4 regions of the Paenarthrobacter aromaticivorans genome follow, and region 1 is predicted to be linked to each of the others. Evidence: riboswitches for the same ligand, from Rfam matches in the RefSeq annotation. Region 1 holds a riboswitch; each other region holds the start of a gene.
The links. A riboswitch is a leader RNA that binds a small molecule or an ion and turns the genes downstream of it on or off. The one in region 1 is predicted to bind S-adenosylmethionine.

Region 1 (4,533 bases):
CGTTCAGGTGGAGGATATCGCCACCACGTCCAAGACGATGCCCGAATTTCCGCAGATGTGGGAGGCCATGCTGCAGCAGGGCACAGGCGACGATGAAACCGTCACCAGTGAGGCCAGCAACTGACCATGGGCCGCGACGCAAGCTCCTGGGACGAATCCGACGTCCGGATCCGTCCGAACAAAAAAGGATCAAGGCCCCGCACCAAAGACCGCCCCAGTCATGATGACGCGGTCATCGGCCGGGTCATCACGGTGGACCGCGGGCGATACACCGCCATCGTTGGGGAAGACTCCTCTGATGAACGCATTATCATCGCTGCACGCGCGCGTGAACTCCGACGAAACCCTGTTGTTCCCGGCGATTTTGTCGCTTTGGTGGGCGATGTATCGGGAGAGCCGGATACCCTTGCCCGATTGGTCCGCATAGAGGAGCGCAGGACGCTGCTCCGGCGCAGCGCTGATGATACCGACCCCATCGAAAGAGTGGTGGTGGCCAACGCAGACCAACTTGTGGTGGTGGTCGCCGCGGCCAATCCGGAGCCCCGAACCGGCTTTATCGACCGCGCCTTGGTTGCAGCCTACGACGCCGGTATCGAGCCCCTGCTGCTCGTCACCAAAGCAGACGTCAAGGACCCTGCCGAGCTGTTGTCCAACTATCTCAGCCTGGACTTTCCCATCATCATCAGCCGTACGGCAGACGATGAAGCGTCCGGCATTGACGCCCGCTCGGACGACGGACTGTCAGCGCGGCTGGACAGCCGCGCCGTTGCCGAATTGCGGGCCCACCTTGATGGAAAAGTGACTGTCATGCTGGGCCATTCGGGCGTCGGCAAGTCCACCATGGTTAATGCCCTCACAGGAGCCGAGCGTGCTACCGGTGGTGTCAACGCCGTCACCGGGCGGGGCCGGCACACGTCGTCGTCGGCGTTGGCCCTGAAGCTGGCAGACGCACCTCCCGGTAGCTGGATCATCGATACACCCGGTATCCGCTCCTTCGGCCTGGCACACGTGGACCCCGACCGCATCGTGCATTCCTTCCCCGATTTGGAACCTGGCACCGAAACTTGCGACCGCGGTTGCAAGCACGATGCCAGCGCCATCAATTGCGGACTTGACGCGTGGGTGAACGAGGGACATGCCGGTCCTTCCGGAGTGGCCCGCTTGTCTTCGCTCCGGCGACTGCTGGGCGCGGACCCGCGTTTGGAAGCGAAAGAGACCAAGGAACTCGGTACCGTCAACTAAGTGTCAGTGCACCACGATCCAACTGCGGGGAACGTTTCACGATAGTTTGGTGGCATGACCCAACCCGTTTCCAGCTACAACGACGACCTGCGACTGGCCCACGTGCTGGCGGATTCCGTGGACGCCCAAACCATGGACCGCTTCAAGGCCTTGGATCTGCAGATCGAGACCAAGCCTGACCTCACGCCCGTGACGGATGCCGACAAGGCTGCGGAAGAAGCCATCCGTGGCCAATTGTCGCGTTCCCGCCCCCGTGACGCCGTCCTCGGCGAGGAGTTCGGCAGCAGCGGCCACGGCTCCCGGCGCTGGATCATCGACCCCATCGACGGAACCAAGAACTTCGTTCGGGGCGTTCCCGTGTGGGCCACCCTGATTGCACTCGTTGACGAAGGCGAGCCGGTCGTTGGGGTTGTCAGCGCTCCCGCGCTGGGCAAGCGTTGGTGGGCAGCAAAGGACATGGGCGCCTATATGGGCCGCTCACTGGCTTCAGCCACCCGGCTCAAGGTGTCAAACGTGTCGCGGTTGGCGGATGCCTCAATGTCATATTCCAGCCTCTCCGGTTGGAAGGAACGCGGCAATCTGGACGAATTCCTGGGGCTGACGGAAGACATCTGGCGCACGCGCGCCTACGGCGACTTCTGGTCCTATTGCCTGGTTGCCGAGGGGGCTGTGGATATCGCCTGCGAGCCAGAGTTGAATCTTTACGATATGGCAGCACTCGTTCCCATTGTGACGGAAGCCGGCGGCCGGTTCACCTCGTTGGAAGGCGAGGACGGCCCCTTCGGCGGCAACGCCCTGGCAACCAACTCCATCCTGCATTCAGAGGTCCTCAAGCGGCTCAACCCTGCCCTGGATGACCTCCTCTGACCCAGCAGCACCAACAAGCAAACAGGCTTTGCACAGAATTTTCGACGGCGGGTGCCTCCTTTTCGGGGCATCCGCCGTCTTTTCTTCGCCCAAAGCCCAGTTTGAAGACCCTTCGTAACAATGTGCTTAACAAAGCGGGCGACTTTGGAACAGGCCAGAGGCGTGACCTAACCTCTTTACAGGTCACGAGTGCCAGCGCTAAACCCCGGTTTGCTGGCCGGCAACCCTCCATTCGCGGTGGGGTGCCCCGGGTGACGACCCGGCCGGTCCGGAACGGATGCGGCAAGCGCGGATCCCCGTAGGGGGTCCCTCTTGAGTGAGGTCCCATGAGCACTGCTACGTTCAACTCCACCGTTCTGACGTCCCTTGTGGTCGAAGAAGCAAGGCACGAAGCCGCTGCAGGCAGGCCCTTGGCCGCCGTCACAGGTGCAGAGCTGCAAGCTCCCCTGATCCAGGGTGGCCACGTCCGCTACGCCAACCTTGACTACGGAGCATCCGCTCCAGCCTTGACAATCGTTTCTGCGTATCTCAACGAGATCCTCCCCTACTACGCCAGTGTCCACCGCGGCGCGGGCTACGCTTCCCAGATCAGCACCTCGGTCTACGAGAATTCCCGCGACATCGTCCGGGAGTTCGTTGGGGGCCGTCCCGACGATTCCGTGATCTTCACCCGGAACACCACGGACTCACTGAACCTGTTGGCGGGCTGCCTCCCTCAGCTGGACGGAAAGCCAACGGGCGAGGTCCTTTACCTGGACATCGAGCACCATGCCAATCTCCTCCCATGGCAGGGTGTCCCTCACCGCAGTGTCGTAGCTGCTTCGACACTGACAGCTACCGTGGCCAAGCTCCGCGAGGAACTCAGCCAAGGCGGCGTGTCGTTGCTGGCGGTCACCGGGGCCTCGAACGTGACCGGTGAAATCCTGCCGATCGCGGAGCTCGCGGCACTTGCGCACGAATACGGAGCCCGGATTGTGGTGGACGCCGCTCAGCTTGCCCCCCACCGCCGCATCGACATCGCCGCAGCAGACGTCGACTACATCGTGTTCTCCGGGCACAAGCTCTACGCTCCGTTCGGCGCCGGTGTTGTTGTGGGTCGTCCTGACTGGCTTGACGCCGGCACTCCCCACCTTGCTGGCGGTGGCGCCGTTCGTGAAGCCCGCTTGGACTCGGTCAGCTGGGCTTCCGGTCCTGCACGCCATGAGGGCGGCTCCCCCAACGTCCTCGGCGCGGCAACACTGGCCCGTGCGACGCAGGTGCTCGCCGACTTGGATCAAGAGGCCTGGCACGCCCATGAAGCTGCCATCCGCTCATACCTCGTACAGGGACTTGAAGCAATCGACGGCGTGACCGTTCACCGGATCTTCAGCGACTCCGAGGACACCATCGGCGTGGTCAACTTCTCCGTGGAAGGATTCGACGCCGGGCTGGTCGCCGCCTACCTCGCCGCCGAACACGGCGTAGGACTTCGTGACGGGCGCTTCTGCGCCCATCCCCTCCTCAAGCGGCTCGGCCTCCCTTCAGGCTCGCTGCGAGCCAGCTTCGGCGTAGGCTCGCGTCTGGAGGATGCCACACGACTGCTCGCTGGTATCGAAGAACTCAAGCGCACGGGTCTGGGTTGGGACTATGTAGTGGATGAGGGCCGATGGGTACCGGCCAATGACCACCGCACCTATCCGGAATGGGCACCAAACACCCCGGGCACCGCAGGGGCTGCACCCTGCACGATCGACTAAACACTGCCACAGTTTGGTCAGCGGTGCCTTGGCCCAGGCCGGGATCATCATTGTCGCCCGTGCGGTAAATTCGTAGGGTAAATGGCGTTCGCGGTAAAGGAGTCAGTGCGTGGCCGTGCGTTCCCCTCGGGATTCCGGCGGAAGTGTTTCCGGCAGCCTTCTTTCCAGCAGCGCTGGCAGGCCGGGTGGTCCCAAGCTGCATGCCACGCGACGCCACGAACTGGGCCAGAGCTTCCAGGACGGCGGCGAACACTACGATCGGGTTCGGCCCGGATATCCCACAGACTCAGTGGATTGGCTTCTTCCTCTTGGAGCGAAATCCGCAGCTGATATTGGTGCAGGCACAGGAAAATTCACCGCGTTGCTCGTGGAACGCGGCCTGCAGGTGGCCGCCGTCGATCCTTCCACAGACATGCTGGAGCAACTTCGAAAGTCCTATCCCGGCGTTGAGGTGTTGGAGGGTACAGCCGAGGCCACAGGGCTGGCGGACTCAGCATTCGACGTCGTCAGCGTTGCCCAAGCATGGCATTGGTGTGACCCGATGAAAGCCAGCAAAGAGATTGCCCGGATCCTCCGTCCCTATGGAGTCCTTGGCCTCATTTGGAACCAGCTGGACACTTCCGTGCCCTGGGTTCACAGGTTGTCACGAATCATGCACGCCGGAGATGTGCACAAGCCCGGTTTCCGG
Region 2 (4,533 bases), on a different contig from region 1:
GCCAGCTGCTGCAGGCGCACCAAGGCGAGGGTGCCGGCGCCTACGGAGTACGCGTTGGCGCTGACCACTGCAAGGGCCTCACCGGGAGCTAGTCGCAGCGGCTGAAGTCCGGCGTCGGCGAGCGCTTTCGCCCCGGGTACCAGGGTGCCGTCCCCATCGATCGCTTCACCTTCACCGATGGCGACGGCGGCGACGGCGGCGAGCTGGGTGAGGTCCGATGAGCCGACTGAGCCTTCGCGGGGGATGGCGGGAAGAACTCCACGGTTGAGTAGTTCCGCATAGAACTGGGCGGTCTCCGGGCGTACACCAGAGCCGCCGCGGCTGAAGCCGATGAGCCGGGAGAGGATCACGGCGCGGGCGGAGGGTCGGTCCAGATAGTCGCCCACGCCACTGTTGTGATACCTGACTACTTGGATTTGATAGGCAAGGACCGACCTCTCCTCCACAGCCGTATCGCGTCCGGATCCGAGGAGGGTGTTGAGGCCGTAGACTCTCTGACCTGAGGTCGCAGCACGCTCCAGCACTTCGCGTGAGCGGCCGATCAAAGACAACGCATCGTGGTTGAGTTTCACGTGAAACGCCGGATTCAAGGCAGCCTGCGCCACGCTTGCAGGGTCCACGGGCGATGTGCCGATCACCAGGGTCCTGGGTTCGGAGGACATCGTCAGAAGTCCAGAAGATTCTGGCGGAAGCCACCGTCGCCGTAACTCTTCCTCAGCAGGCCACGGCGTCGCAGTTCGGGGGTGAGCTTGTCCAACACGCCGTGCACAGTCACGGGGTCTACGAAGCCGGAGAAGAGGAAGCCGTCGCCGCCCACGGCCTCGCCGGTTTCTTGAAGATAGTCCGCGATCTCGGTAACCGTGCCGATAATCGAATCGCCGGCACCACCGCTTCGTGCCTGCAGGATCTGGCGCAGGGTAGACCCCGGAGGCGCTGCCTTGGCGAAGTGCTCCAACGTGCCTTGGTTGCTGTTGGTGCTCAATTCAGGCAACGGCGCATCGAGGTCGAACTGCTTGAAGTCGATCACTGACAGATAGGAGATCGAGTTGAGCTGGCTGTCGATATCACGCTGGGTAAGCTCACGGCGCTGCGCACGCAACTCCTCGGCCTCCGCTGTTGAACCAACCACGGTGGGCTTCAACACGAAAAGGACCTTAACGTCGTCGGGGTTCCTGCCCGCCTTCGCAGCCTCGGCACGGATGGAATCCCGGTAAGCCTTCATGCCGTCAACGCCACGCGCCAAGGCGATCGCCACATCTGCATGCCCACCCGCGAACGCTTTGCCCCGAGGAGAAGCACCGGCCTGCACCAGTACGGGCTCCTCCGGCAGAGGCGCCGTGTTTAGTGGACCCCTGACCTTGAAGAAGTCGCCTTGGTGGTTAATCGGATGCACTTTGGTGTGGTCGGCGAACACGCCCGCCTCAACGTCCTCGAGCACAGCGTCGGGTTCCCAGCTGCGCCAAAGCTGCCGGACGACGTCGACGAATTCTTCCGCCTTCTCATACCGAAGGTCGTGTTCAATCTGCTGATCCAAACCGTAATTCTGTGCTGCGAGGTCACTGCCGGAGGTGACAACGTTCCAGCCGAGCTGCCCCTCGGAGAAGTGCTGCAGCGTGGCCAAGAGCCGGGCGGCTGTGAAAGGCGGGTAGAACGATGCGCTGACCGTCGGCACAATTCCAAGGTGCTTGGTGGCGGAAAGAAGGTACGGCACCAGGGCCAATGGATCATGCTTGGGCGCAAACGAGGCGTGTGCCAGCGAGACCTCGGCGGAGCCGCCATAAGTATCAGGAACAGTGAGAGAGTCCTCGATAATAAAAAGATCAAGGCCGGATTGCTCGAACGCGCGCACGGCGTCTTGATACAGGGCAGGTTTCTTCCAGTCGTAACCCAGGCTGTAGCCGGGAGTTCCCCATCCCTGGACACCGAAACCGTGCCCCACGAACCATCCGAAATGCAGCATGGGCTTGAGTGTAGAACTGCCTTGTCCGTTCACCGCGACCTGATTTCTTGCGAAGTTACAGGGGGTCGTACTGCGTCAATTATGCTCCTGGGGCGTCATATTTGGGCCGCTACTCCAGCACCGGCCGGTTACGCAACATGACGAGCACGTAACCGCCTGCAAGTGCGGGCCGCCACCGCGGGATGCTACTTTTTTCTTGAGTAATGAGCACCAGCGCAAAGCCCTGACTTGCTGGTCGGCAACCCTCTCTCCGGCGGGGTGCCTCAGGTGACTACTCGGCGTATCGACACTTCGAACTGCAAGCGTGACTGAGGAGCACCAGCCAATGCCTGAACCCACTGAAGAAAAACTCTCCTACCGCCTGATTACAGGTCCGGATACCCGTGAATTCTGCGAGCGGATCACCACGGCCCTCGCCGACGGCTACGTGCTCCACGGCAGCCCGGCAGCCACGTTCAACGGCACGGATGTCATCGTGGCGCAGGCGGTCGTCCTGCCCGCTGCCATCGCCAACGCAGACGCCGCCGTCGCGAATGCCGTTGACCAACTGGAGAACGACGACGACGAAGAAGCATTCGAGGGACACGCATGAGTTACGCAGGTGACCTGACCCCGCAGGACGCGTGGGCCAAGCTTGAAGAAGGCGCCATCCTGGTGGACGTCCGCACCGAGGCCGAGTGGGCCCACATCGGCATTCCCGACACGAAGGCCACAGAGAATGATCCACTGTTCATTCAGTGGAACCTTGCCGGTGGCATCCCCAACTCCCGCTTCATCGAGGACTTGCAACAGCAGGCACCCGAGGGCGAGGGCGTGGAACTCGTTTTCATCTGCCGCTCAGGCCAGCGCTCCATCTCCGCCGCCATCGCCGCGACGCAGGCCGGGTTCACTGCCTACAACGTGCTTGAGGGCTTCGAAGGCGACCCGGACCGCTACGGCGAACGCACCATCAACGGCTGGAAAAACCGCGGCCTGCCAACGAACCTGGGGAATGACTAAGTGACTTTCAATCCCGATGCCGCCAGCTGGAGCCCTGACACACAGGCAGTACGCGGTGGCCTTGACCGTACCAACTTCCAGGAGACGTCCGAACCCGTTTTCCTGAACTCCGGCTTCGTCTACGAATCCGCTGCAGCCGCCGAACGCGCCTTCACCGGCGAGGACGAACGCTTCGTTTACTCCCGCTACGGCAACCCGTCCGTGGCCACGTTCCAGGAGCGGTTGCGGCTGCTCGAAGGAACCGAGGCATGCTTTGCGACGGCGTCCGGCATGTCTGCGGTCTTCACCGCCTTGGGTGCCCTGCTGGCAGCCGGGGACCGCGTGGTCGCTGCCCGTTCCTTGTTCGGCTCCTGCTTCGTGATCCTCAACGAGATCCTGCCGCGCTGGGGTGTCGAGACGGTATTCGTCGATGGTCCCGACCTCGACCAGTGGCGTGCTGCCCTCTCAGAACCGACCACCGCCGTGTTCTTCGAGTCGCCCTCCAACCCCATGCAGGAAATCGTGGACATCGCCGCCGTCAGCGAGCTTGCGCATGCTGCGGGAGCCACCGTCGTCGTCGACAATGTCTTTGCCACTCCGCTGCTGCAGCGTTGCGGCGAGCTGGGCGCGGACGTGATCGTGTACTCCGGCACCAAGCACATCGATGGCCAGGGGCGTGTCCTGGGCGGTGCGATCCTGGGCACCAAGGAATTCATCGATGGCCCGGTCAAGCAGCTGATGCGCCACACCGGTCCGTCGCTCTCCGCGTTCAACGCCTGGGTGTTGACCAAGGGCCTGGAAACCATTGGCTTGCGCGTGAACCACAGTTCGGCCTCCGCTTTGAAAATCGCGGAATGGCTGGAGCAGCAACCCGCCATCAACTGGGTCAAGTACCCCTTGCTGAAATCGCACCCTCAGTACGAGCTCGCAGCCAAGCAAATGAAGGCCGGCGGTACCGTGCTGACATTCGAGTTGCTGCCCTCGTCCGGGCGTTCCGCCAAGGACGCCGCGTTCGCGCTGTTGGACGGACTGCGCGTCATCGACATTTCCAACAACTTGGGCGACTCCAAGTCCCTCATCACGCACCCGGCCACCACCACGCACAGGGCCATGGGGCCCGAAGGGCGCGCGGCAATCGGCCTTTCAGACGGCGTGGTCCGTTTGTCCGTGGGGCTTGAAGACGTGGACGATCTCATCCTGGATCTGGAGAAGGCCCTCAAACAGGTCTAACCTTCATGCCATGAGCGTGAAGCATCCCTATCGCCGTGCCGGAACGGTCATCGTTGCCGGCACGGCGGTGTGGTTGGCAGGGATCTCACCAGTCTCGCGCGTCTACATCACCCCCGATGCCGTCGAACGTCTTCGTATGCTCGAGGCCGGGCAGCGTGGCTGGGTTATCGGGCAGCACCTCGCTGCTGCTGGAACCGTCGCGGTGCCGGTGGGATTCGCAGCCTTTGCCCGTCGTCTTCCGGGCGGACGGGCAAAGCGGTGGGCTGTTGCAGCCGCGGCCGCCTTGCTCGCAGGTGCCCCGCTCTTTGTATCCAGTTTGTCGCGTCGGGCCTCGGACCTGGAACGCTTTGCTTACGGCCGCGGAT
Region 3 (4,533 bases), on a different contig from region 1:
TAGGGCCCCTTAAAGCTAGTGGACCCTTAAAGAGAAATTCGGCCGCCATCGGTGGGTGACGTCGTTGGCACCCGCTGATGGCGGCCGAAGCTTGAAGGCGTGCGTCAGATGGTGACGGCGCCGGATGCGGTTTCGAAAGTGACGGACATGATGCCAGGCGTACCGTGCGGGGCCATCCACTGGACAGCGACGTCCTCGAGCGGCTTCTCCACGGGTTCGCCCAGCCATTCGGTAACGCGTTCCGCCGAGCCCGCAATCGTGAGGCTGGACATCTTGACGTCACTCTCGTAGACCTTGGACGGGTGCAGTGAGGGATCGCCCTCCCACTTGAGCAGGTACGGCACCTGGGGATCGGCGATCAAGCCGAGAATGCCGATCTGCTGCCACACGAGTTCGCGGCCATCCGGGAACTTGCGGTTGCCCGGAACAGCGGAGCGGCCGAGGCGTTCCTCGAAGGGGGCGAGGTCGTCAACGGCGACGCACCAGCCCATCCAACCGCCGCCAGCCGCCGAGCGTGCGCGGACTGCCTGGCCAAAGGGTGCCTTGTCAGAAGCAGGGTGGTCCAGGACCTCTACGACTTCCAGGTATTTGTTATCCGCCAAGGGAATGATCATGTTCCGGGTGCCGAAGCGCGGGTGCACTCCGCCCCGGACTGCGTCCACTCCCAGAGCTGCGGAAATTCGTTCGGTAGTGGCCAAAAGGCCATCTCGTTCACAAGCGTAAGAGACGTGATCCATGCGCATGGCTTCATCTTGGCACTTTGTGATCGGGGTCTCAGCTAAGGCGAGCCTAACTAACATGGGACGTTATTCCGCGCTACCGGAACGCGTCACGCCGGGTCGCGTAAAGACTGAAAAATACTGTCTTCGTCACAAAACTGTCCAAGTCCCCGGGCGCTTCCTAGACTGGCCCCAGCCCACGCCTACAGCGATCAACGGCAAATCCGCGCGCCACTAAGAGGAGAATTCAATGTCCCAAGGATGGTCTTTCGAAACCCGCCAGATCCACGCAGGCCAGGAGCCTGACTCTGCCACGGGAGCGCGGTCGCTTCCGATCTACCAGACCACGTCCTTCGTTTTCCCGAGCGCAGAGAGCGCAGCCAACCGCTTTGCACTGGCCGAGCTCGCCCCGATCTACACTCGTATCGGCAACCCAACACAGGATGCCGTGGAGCAACGGATCGCCAGCCTCGAAGGCGGGCTGGGCGCGTTGCTCCTTAGCTCAGGACAGGCCGCGGAAACCTTCGCCATCCTGAACATTGCCGAGGCCGGAGACCACGTCGTCGCCAGTCCCAGCCTTTATGGCGGCACCTACAACCTGCTGGCGCACACGCTGAAGAAGTTCGGCATCTCCGTGACGTTCGTGGAGGATCCGGACAACCTGGACCAGTGGCGGGACGCCGTGCAGCCCAACACCAAGCTGTTCTTCGGCGAGGTGGTGTCCAATCCGCGCCAAGACGTGCTGGACATCGAGGGTATTTCGCGCACCGCGCATGAGGCTGGTGTGCCGCTCATCGTGGATAACACGCTCGCCACCCCCTACCTCATCCGTCCCATCGAGTGGGGTGCGGACATCGTGGTGCACTCGGCTACCAAGTATCTGGGCGGCCACGGCGCAGCGATCGCCGGCGTGATCGTGGACTCCGGAAACTTTGACTTCGGCAAGGACCCGGAGCGCTTCCCTGGATTCAATACTCCCGACCCCAGCTACAACGGACTCGTTTACGCCCGTGACCTTGGCAAGGACGGCGCGCTTGGAGCCAACCTCTCCTACATTCTCAAGGCACGTGTGCAGTTGCTGCGTGATCTGGGTTCGGCGGTTTCCCCGTTCAACGCCTTCCTCATCGCCCAGGGGCTGGAAACCCTGAGCCTGCGGGTCGAGCGCCACGTCTCGAACGCCACCAAAGTAGCTGAGTGGTTGGAAGCCCATGACGACGTCGAGTCAGTCGCCTTCGCGGGCCTGCCGTCCAGCCCTTGGTACGACCGTGGCCGCAAGTACGGGCCCAGGGGTACCGGTGCAGTGGTGGCATTCAACATCAAGGGTGGCGTCGAGGCCGGTAAGCGATTCGTCGATGGCCTGGAGTTGCACTCCCATGTTGCCAACATTGGTGACGTCCGCTCGCTGGTTATCCACCCGGCGTCGACTACCCACAGCCAGCTCACGGCCGAACAGCAGTTGGTTGCGGGCGTGAATCCAGGCCTTGTCCGCCTGTCCGTGGGAATAGAGCATGTGGACGACATCATTGCTGACCTGGAGGCCGGTTTCCGGGCTGCCAAAGGCGCTTAGGGGGAGTCCGATTACGGCAGCTGAACCTCGCGTTTGAGCCGTTAAGACAACGCCTGCGCGGCGTGGCCGCCTGTCGACGAAAATTCGCCGGGCGGCCCTCCGCAGTGCGTGTTCCTGAACGAAGCGGCCCCAAACCGTCACACAGCTGTCACATTCTTCGCCAAAACAGCGGTATTTTTCCTAGACTCTACGTATTAGGTCATGAGTGCCAGTGACAGCCCCGGCTTGCTGGCCGGCAACCCTCCTCCGCGGTGGGGTGCCCCGGGTGAAGACCTGGCCTGTCGCACGCAAGGCGGCAGGCAAGCGCGAGGTTAGGTGTCAAAGGAATGACCATTACTGCTACAGCACCCCCAAAACCAGGCAAAGAAGATGGGACGGTCAAGTACGCCGGCGTAGGTTCGCTGGAACTTGAAGCCGGCGGTTTTCTCCCGGACGTTGTGCTTGCCTACGAGACCTGGGGTCAGTTGAACGAGGATGCGTCCAACGCCGTCCTGGTTCAGCACGCACTGACGGGAAGCACGCACGTGGCCCGCGGTGCCACCGATGAGGAAGGCTGGTGGGAGCAACTCGTTGGCCCCGGTGCGACGATCGACACCAACCGGTTCTTCGTCATCTCCATCAACATCGTGGGCGGCTGTTACGGCAGTACAGGCCCGTCGTCCGAGGCGCCAGACGGGCGGCCTTGGGGATCCCGCTTCCCGCTGATCACTTTGCGCGACAGCACGGTGGCCGAAGCCCGCCTCGCGGATGCGTTGGGGATCAAGGCATGGCACGCCGTCCTTGGCGGTTCCATGGGCGGGGCGCGGGCACTTGAATGGGCGGTGACCTTCCCTGAGCGTGTTCAGCGGTGCGCGGTTATTTCTGTCGGCGCCTACAGCACGGCCGAGCAAATCGCGTTCGCCCAGTCGCAGACGCTCGCCATCCGCCAGGACCCGAACTTCAACAACGGCGATTACTACGGCGGCCCAACACCGGAGGCGGGCCTTGCCTTGGCCCGACGCATAGCGCACATCACGTACCGGTCAGCGCTGGAGCTTGATTTCCGTTTCGGCCGGGAAGCCCAGCACCAAGAGACGCCCCTGGCCGCTCCGGTCCTCGGGGAGCGTGGCCGCTACCAGGTGGAAAGTTACCTCGACCACCAAGGCACCAAGCTGGTGCGCCGGTTCGATGCGAACAGTTACATCGCCATCACCGAGGCACTCATGTCCCACGACATCAGCCGGGGCCGGGGCACCTTGCAGGAAGCCTTGGCCACCGCCACTGCTGAATTCTTTGTGGCAGCCGTCGACTCCGACCGCCTTTATTTTCCGGCCCAGTCATTGGAACTGGCGCAAAATCTGCCAGGCAATGTGCCCGTCCACGTGATCGAAGCCCCCATCGGACACGATGGCTTCCTCACCGAAATCGGGCAGCTGTCAGCCCAACTACGCGAGGCTTTCTTCGCCTAAGCCGGCTCATCCGTTCATGATGTCGCCGCGCTGCTTCATGTAGTCCTCCATCGCGATCTCGCCGTTGCTGAACTTGAGGTCCAGTTCGGCGAGCTTTCGCGCGCGGAATCCTTGCTGCTCAGAGCCGCTGTGGCTCGGAAACGTAGGTGAAGAAGCGTTCGACGCCGGTCCTGGCGGCGGTGGGGCATCGGCAGGGCGGATGGTGGTGGGTTCCCCGGGATAGCCCGGGTAGTTCTGGGTGGGATATGGCGGTGCCGGATAATTCTGCTGCGGGTAACCCGGTCCGGGAAGATTCTGCGGAGGATAGCCGGGGCCCGGATAGTTTGGGCCCGGGAAATTACGGTCCTGAAGCCGGCGGGCCCGGGACCGGTTGTAAAGGCGGATCCCCATGGGAATCAGCCACGAGCAGACGATGATCCAGAAGATCAGATTGTTCACGGTGCAGGCCTCCTAGGTCTTAACCCAGCTTAGTCCCGCGGTTCACACCCGCTTTGTCTCCATGCCCAGGAACCTCCCGTAGCGTTCCACTTCTGCATCCAGGGCTTGTTGTTCGGCTGTTGTGACCGGCCTGTTCATCCTGATGTCGAGTTCGCAGATCCCGCCGGAGAAGCCGTGGCGCCACCATCCGGCCAACCTGCCATCCAGCAACACCACGTGAATGGGAGCATCACCCTCCGGGAAATAGGGCGCCCTTCCACCGAGGTAATGCCTCGATTGGGAATAGCCCATCACGTACTCGTCGTAGCACTGGATGAGATCGGCGCGGGGGAGGAGCGGCCCATCATCAGTTGGCGGGGGA
Region 4 (4,533 bases), on a different contig from region 1:
GTTCGATGGTGGCCTGAAGGATTTGCAGCCGCCGCTCCGATCGGGCTGTTAACAAGCGCTCCACAATGCCCTGGCCACCCAGGGAAATCCGGGGGCCGTCGTCGCGCCTGGTCAGGTGCGTTTCCGGAGCGGCAAACAAGTCTCCTACCGACACGGACAGGACCTGGCAAAGGGTTACAAGTGAAGCGACCGACGGCGAGGTCAGGTCGCGTTCGACACGGCTGAGGAAGCCTTTGGTTAGGCCTGTCGCGTCCGCCACTTGCTCGATGGTGAGTCGCTGCGCCTGGCGGGCTGCGCGGATTCTGGAACCGATAGCAACAGGAACGTTGCTTGGTTCAACGGGGAGAGCCTTCATTCACGAACCTTTCAGGCCTGTCATTGGGCCCTGTCATTGCAGCAATAGTAGCGGGACCGCGGGCCTCCGGAGCCCTTAACAGCCCGAGGATGACCAAAGCCCCTTGACTGTTACTCCCATCACAACATATCCTCATAGGCAACAAGTGTTGTCTGTGAGGCACAACACGATCCCCAATCTCCCATCATCAGCACGGAGACTTCGGCACTTCCCAGGAGTAACGTCGAAACCCCCAAACTCCGTGCACCAGCTCCAAGGAGCCACTCATGGACTCATCGTTCATAAACATCGCCATTGTGGTGGTGTACCTGCTTGCAATGCTTGCATTCGGTTGGTGGGGCAAGTCCCGCACCAAGAACAACAGCGACTTCCTGGTGGCTGGCCGCCGCCTGGGCCCCTTCCTTTACACAGGCACCATGGCCGCGGTTGTCCTTGGTGGCGCATCCACGGTCGGCGGCGTCGGCTTGGGCTACAAGTTCGGCATCTCAGGGATGTGGCTGGTAGTCGCAATCGGCTCCGGCGTCCTCCTGCTGAGCTTGCTCTTCGCTGGCACCATCCAGCGCCTGAAGATCTATACGGTTTCCCAAATGCTCAGCCTTCGCTACGGCAGCAAGGCCACGCAGACCTCCGGAATCGTGATGCTCGCCTACACCCTCATGCTCTGTGCCACGTCCACCGGCGCATACGCCACCATCTTCGTAGTCCTCTTCGACTGGGAACGCTGGATGGCGATCGCCGTCGGCGGCGCAATTGTGCTTGTTTACTCGACCATCGGTGGCATGTGGTCCATCACGCTGGCCGACCAGGTCCAGTTCATCATCAAGACCGTAGGCATCTTCTTCCTGATGCTCCCCTTCGTCATGAACGCGGCCGGAGGACTCGACGGAATCCGTGAGCGCGTCGATGCGAGCTTCTTCCAGATCGACGGCATCGGTGTCCAGACGATCATCACGTACTTCGTCGTTTACACCCTTGGACTCCTGATCGGCCAAGACATCTGGCAGCGCGTCTTCACGGCCAAGACTCCAAAGGTTGCACGCTGGGGTGGAGCTACCGCCGGCGTTTACTGCATCCTTTACGGTGTAGCCGGTGCCTTGATCGGCCTGGCCGCCCGGGTGGCGCTCCCCAACATCGATGTCGCCAACCTCGGCAAGGACGTGGTGTACGCCGAAGTGGCAACGCACATCCTGCCCATCGGCATTGGCGGCCTGGTCATGGCCGCAGCTGTTGCAGCCATGATGTCCACCGCTTCAGGTGCCCTGATTGCCGCCGCCACGGTGGCTCGCGCAGATGTTGTTCCGTTCGTCGCCAGCTGGTTCGGCAAGACCATCAACACCGACGACACCGAAAACCCTGAGCACGACGTCAAAGCCAACCGCTACTGGGTTCTGGGCCTGGGCATCGTTGCAGTGGTGATCTCCATGGCCGCGCAGGACGTGGTTGTTGCCCTCACCATTGCCTACGACATCCTGGTGGGCGGCCTCCTCGTCGCGATTCTCGGCGGCCTGGTGTGGAAGCGCGGAACCGGTATCGCCGCTGCATGGTCCATGGCAGTGGGCTCTGTATTGACCCTGGCACTGTTGATTCTGTTCGCTATTGGAGTCATTCCGAGCGTCGATGGCGTCTACGCCAACGAACCCATCTACTACGGCCTGGCGGCCTCGTTCGTGGCCTATGTCGTGATCTCCCTCCTCACGCCACCCACCGAACCCGAAGTCCGGGCCGCGTGGGACAAGCGCGTGGCCGGGGCAGTCTCGGAAGAACTGCCGCTGGAGGCCCACCCTGTCAGCAGCCACAACGCCAGCTAGCTGACGCCCAGCCCCGGGTAATGTTCGACGGCGGCGCCGCCCCTTTCCGGGGCGGCGTCGCCGTTGCGCTTTCCGTCCCGAGTCGCCGCGTTGTGGGTCCCACTCTGCGCCCCATCCACACCCCTTGGCACGCACACCAGGCCCCACAACAACCCACCCGCAGTTCTTCAGGACAGCACTCCTCCAGTACAGTGGTCCCAGCTTCAAGAGAGGTGGCGCAAAGCTCCGACTGGCCACACACCAACCCCATGTTCACGGGTGGTTCGGATGAGGAAGCGGCCCGCCCCGGACCAGAGACAACCGAGCGGGCAAGAGCACTCCCTAAAGGAGCAGTCCTTGCCGTACCAAGGTGTAGTCAGCCCAACTCAAACGACCCCCACCAAATCCGAGACGCCCACCGTTCCGGTGATTCCCGGCGTCGACCTTGTCCGTGGGACTGTGACCCTGTTCCTGAACGGTGGCCTGACCCGATTCCGGCACCCTGAAGCGCAGCTGTTGGCGCGTGCTCTTGCCCAGGCTGTGCGTCCATCGCGGTGGTGTGCATCGTCGAGGACGTTAACGGTGACTGTTGCAGCGCTGGGGCGTCCGGCCGGACTGGAGCGGCATTTCACCTTGGATGAGGAGGGCCCTGCCTAGAAGAAAAGAGTCCTAGAATTCTTCGTCTTCTTCCCCGCGGAATTCTTCGGTTTCATCCAGGGGGACAACCCGCTCGTCGTCTTCAGGGACGTCGATTTCCTCCACCCAGGGTTCGTCGACTTCCTGGTCTTCGCTGTAGTCGTAGGCGGGGTCTGACTCGATGGTCTCCCGTTCCGGGTGGTTGGCGTGCGGTTCGGTGGTGTCCATGCTGCAACCTCCGTCTGGTGGGCTGGCAAGCAGCCTGCTGACCGAGTGCGGGGAGGGCCCCCGCCCCTGTCCTTCCATCTGAGCACTGTGCCTGAAGAGGGTCAAGGCAACGGCCAACATGGACCCAAGGAAAGGCTCAAAGCAGAGGATTGCACCTTCGTAAATTAAGGCATGCCGAACATTCCAACTAAGGAATACCGGCCAAAAATCCGCGCCAATAAGCGGTACAGTGGGCGTGCAATGGGGCCGCAACTACCCCACCCAGCACAGGAGAAAAAGTGCAGAAGCACCAGGAATCCCACGGTTCGTCGAGCCCCGCTCCGGACCCCGCCCCCGGATCCGGAACACCGCCCCAACCAGCCCGGCCCACATCGGCGGACATCAGGCGGTGGCGTCAATACCTGGCCGACGAGCGAGCCGAAGCCGCCGTCTACCGGGAACTCGCCCAGCGTCGTGACGGCGAAGAACGCCAGATCCTGCTCGCCTTGGCCGAGGCAGAAGGAAGGCACGAGGCACACTGGCTCAAGCTCCTCGGAGAGCACGCTGGAATGCCGAAGGGGGCGTCCACCCGGAGCCAGCTACTTGGCTTCCTGGCCCGGCACTTCGGTTCGGTGTTCGTGCTCGCCCTGGCCCAGCGTGCGGAAGGCCGTTCCCCCTACGGTGCAGAACCCGCTGCCACTGCGGCCATGGTTGCCGACGAACAAATCCACGAAGAAGTTGTCAGGGGCCTTGCCACCCGTGGACGCAACAGGCTCTCCGGTACCTTCCGCGCTGCCGTTTTTGGGGCCAACGACGGCTTGGTGAGCAACCTTTCACTGGTCATGGGTATGGCCGCAACGGGCGTTCCCAGCCCGGTGGTCCTTATGAGCGGTGTTGCCGGATTGCTGGCCGGGGCCCTGTCCATGGGTGCCGGCGAGTACGTTTCGGTCCGCTCGCAACGGGAGTTGCTTAACGCCACGCTACCCACGCAGGCTACCCTCACGGCCGCCCCTTCTTTGGACATCGAACACAATGAGCTCGTGCTGGTGTACCTGGCCCGCGGCATGACCCGTGAGGCCGCCGAGCACCGTGCCGCCGAGCGCATGGGACTCTTCAGCTGCGACTGCGATCCCAGCCTCTCCTTGCAACCGGAGAAGGAGCAGCCCGCCGATGACCACGAAATGGTCGGCTCTGCCTGGGGTGCTGCGATGTCCAGCTTCTGCTTCTTCGCCTCGGGTGCGATCGTGCCCATCCTTCCGTTTATCTTCGGCATGACGGGTGTGGCGGCACTGACAGTAGCCGGTGTTCTGGTGGGCATCGCGCTCCTGGCGACTGGCGCCGTCGTCGGGCTGTTGTCCGGGACCTCACCGCTGAGCCGTGGCTTGCGGCAGCTGGCGATCGGCCTGGGTGCCGCGGCCGCCACTTATGGGCTAGGCCTCGCGTTCGGAACGTTGATCGTCTAGGCGGTAATGTTGGTTCGTCCTCCGCGCAGCCCCGCGTGACCGGGGCGTAGGGAATGGAGAACCGTGGATTCGGAGCAGCCGCCGT

Region 2: another riboswitch for S-adenosylmethionine. It lies ahead of KSW38_RS20490 (DUF1737 domain-containing protein); the one in region 1 lies ahead of KSW38_RS07680 (aminotransferase class V-fold PLP-dependent enzyme).
Region 3: another riboswitch for S-adenosylmethionine. It lies ahead of metX (homoserine O-acetyltransferase MetX); the one in region 1 lies ahead of KSW38_RS07680 (aminotransferase class V-fold PLP-dependent enzyme).
Region 4: another riboswitch for S-adenosylmethionine. It lies ahead of KSW38_RS16915 (hypothetical protein); the one in region 1 lies ahead of KSW38_RS07680 (aminotransferase class V-fold PLP-dependent enzyme).

Annotation. Positions count from the first base shown of each region.
Region 1 is NZ_JAHOPC010000003.1:216,930-221,462, forward strand. It holds gene aroA (3-phosphoshikimate 1-carboxyvinyltransferase) at 1-124, shown strand, start outside; gene rsgA (ribosome small subunit-dependent GTPase A) at 127-1,242, shown strand; gene hisN (histidinol-phosphatase) at 1,297-2,109, shown strand; SAM riboswitch class IV at 2,291-2,404, shown strand; gene KSW38_RS07680 (aminotransferase class V-fold PLP-dependent enzyme) at 2,436-3,845, shown strand; gene KSW38_RS07685 (class I SAM-dependent methyltransferase) at 4,042-4,533, shown strand, end outside.
Region 2 is NZ_JAHOPC010000016.1:89,675-94,207, forward strand. It holds gene KSW38_RS20480 (aromatic amino acid ammonia-lyase) at 1-662, opposite strand, end outside; gene KSW38_RS20485 (NtaA/DmoA family FMN-dependent monooxygenase) at 665-1,993, opposite strand; SAM riboswitch class IV at 2,160-2,271, shown strand; gene KSW38_RS20490 (DUF1737 domain-containing protein) at 2,286-2,552, shown strand; gene KSW38_RS20495 (rhodanese-like domain-containing protein) at 2,549-2,959, shown strand; gene KSW38_RS20500 (O-succinylhomoserine sulfhydrylase) at 2,960-4,168, shown strand; gene KSW38_RS20505 (hypothetical protein) at 4,179-4,533, shown strand, end outside.
Region 3 is NZ_JAHOPC010000007.1:166,418-170,950, reverse strand. It holds gene KSW38_RS13140 (CPBP family intramembrane glutamic endopeptidase) at 1-3, shown strand, start outside; gene KSW38_RS13135 (VOC family protein) at 105-743, opposite strand; gene KSW38_RS13130 (bifunctional o-acetylhomoserine/o-acetylserine sulfhydrylase) at 970-2,286, shown strand; SAM riboswitch class IV at 2,484-2,598, shown strand; gene metX (homoserine O-acetyltransferase MetX) at 2,613-3,734, shown strand; gene KSW38_RS13120 (hypothetical protein) at 3,741-4,172, opposite strand; gene KSW38_RS13115 (winged helix DNA-binding domain-containing protein) at 4,215-4,533, opposite strand, start outside.
Region 4 is NZ_JAHOPC010000011.1:88,652-93,184, reverse strand. It holds gene KSW38_RS16925 (helix-turn-helix domain-containing protein) at 1-355, opposite strand, end outside; gene KSW38_RS16920 (sodium:solute symporter family protein) at 622-2,163, shown strand; SAM riboswitch class IV at 2,365-2,484, shown strand; gene KSW38_RS16915 (hypothetical protein) at 2,500-2,799, shown strand; gene KSW38_RS16910 (hypothetical protein) at 2,812-3,006, opposite strand; gene KSW38_RS16905 (VIT1/CCC1 transporter family protein) at 3,285-4,448, shown strand.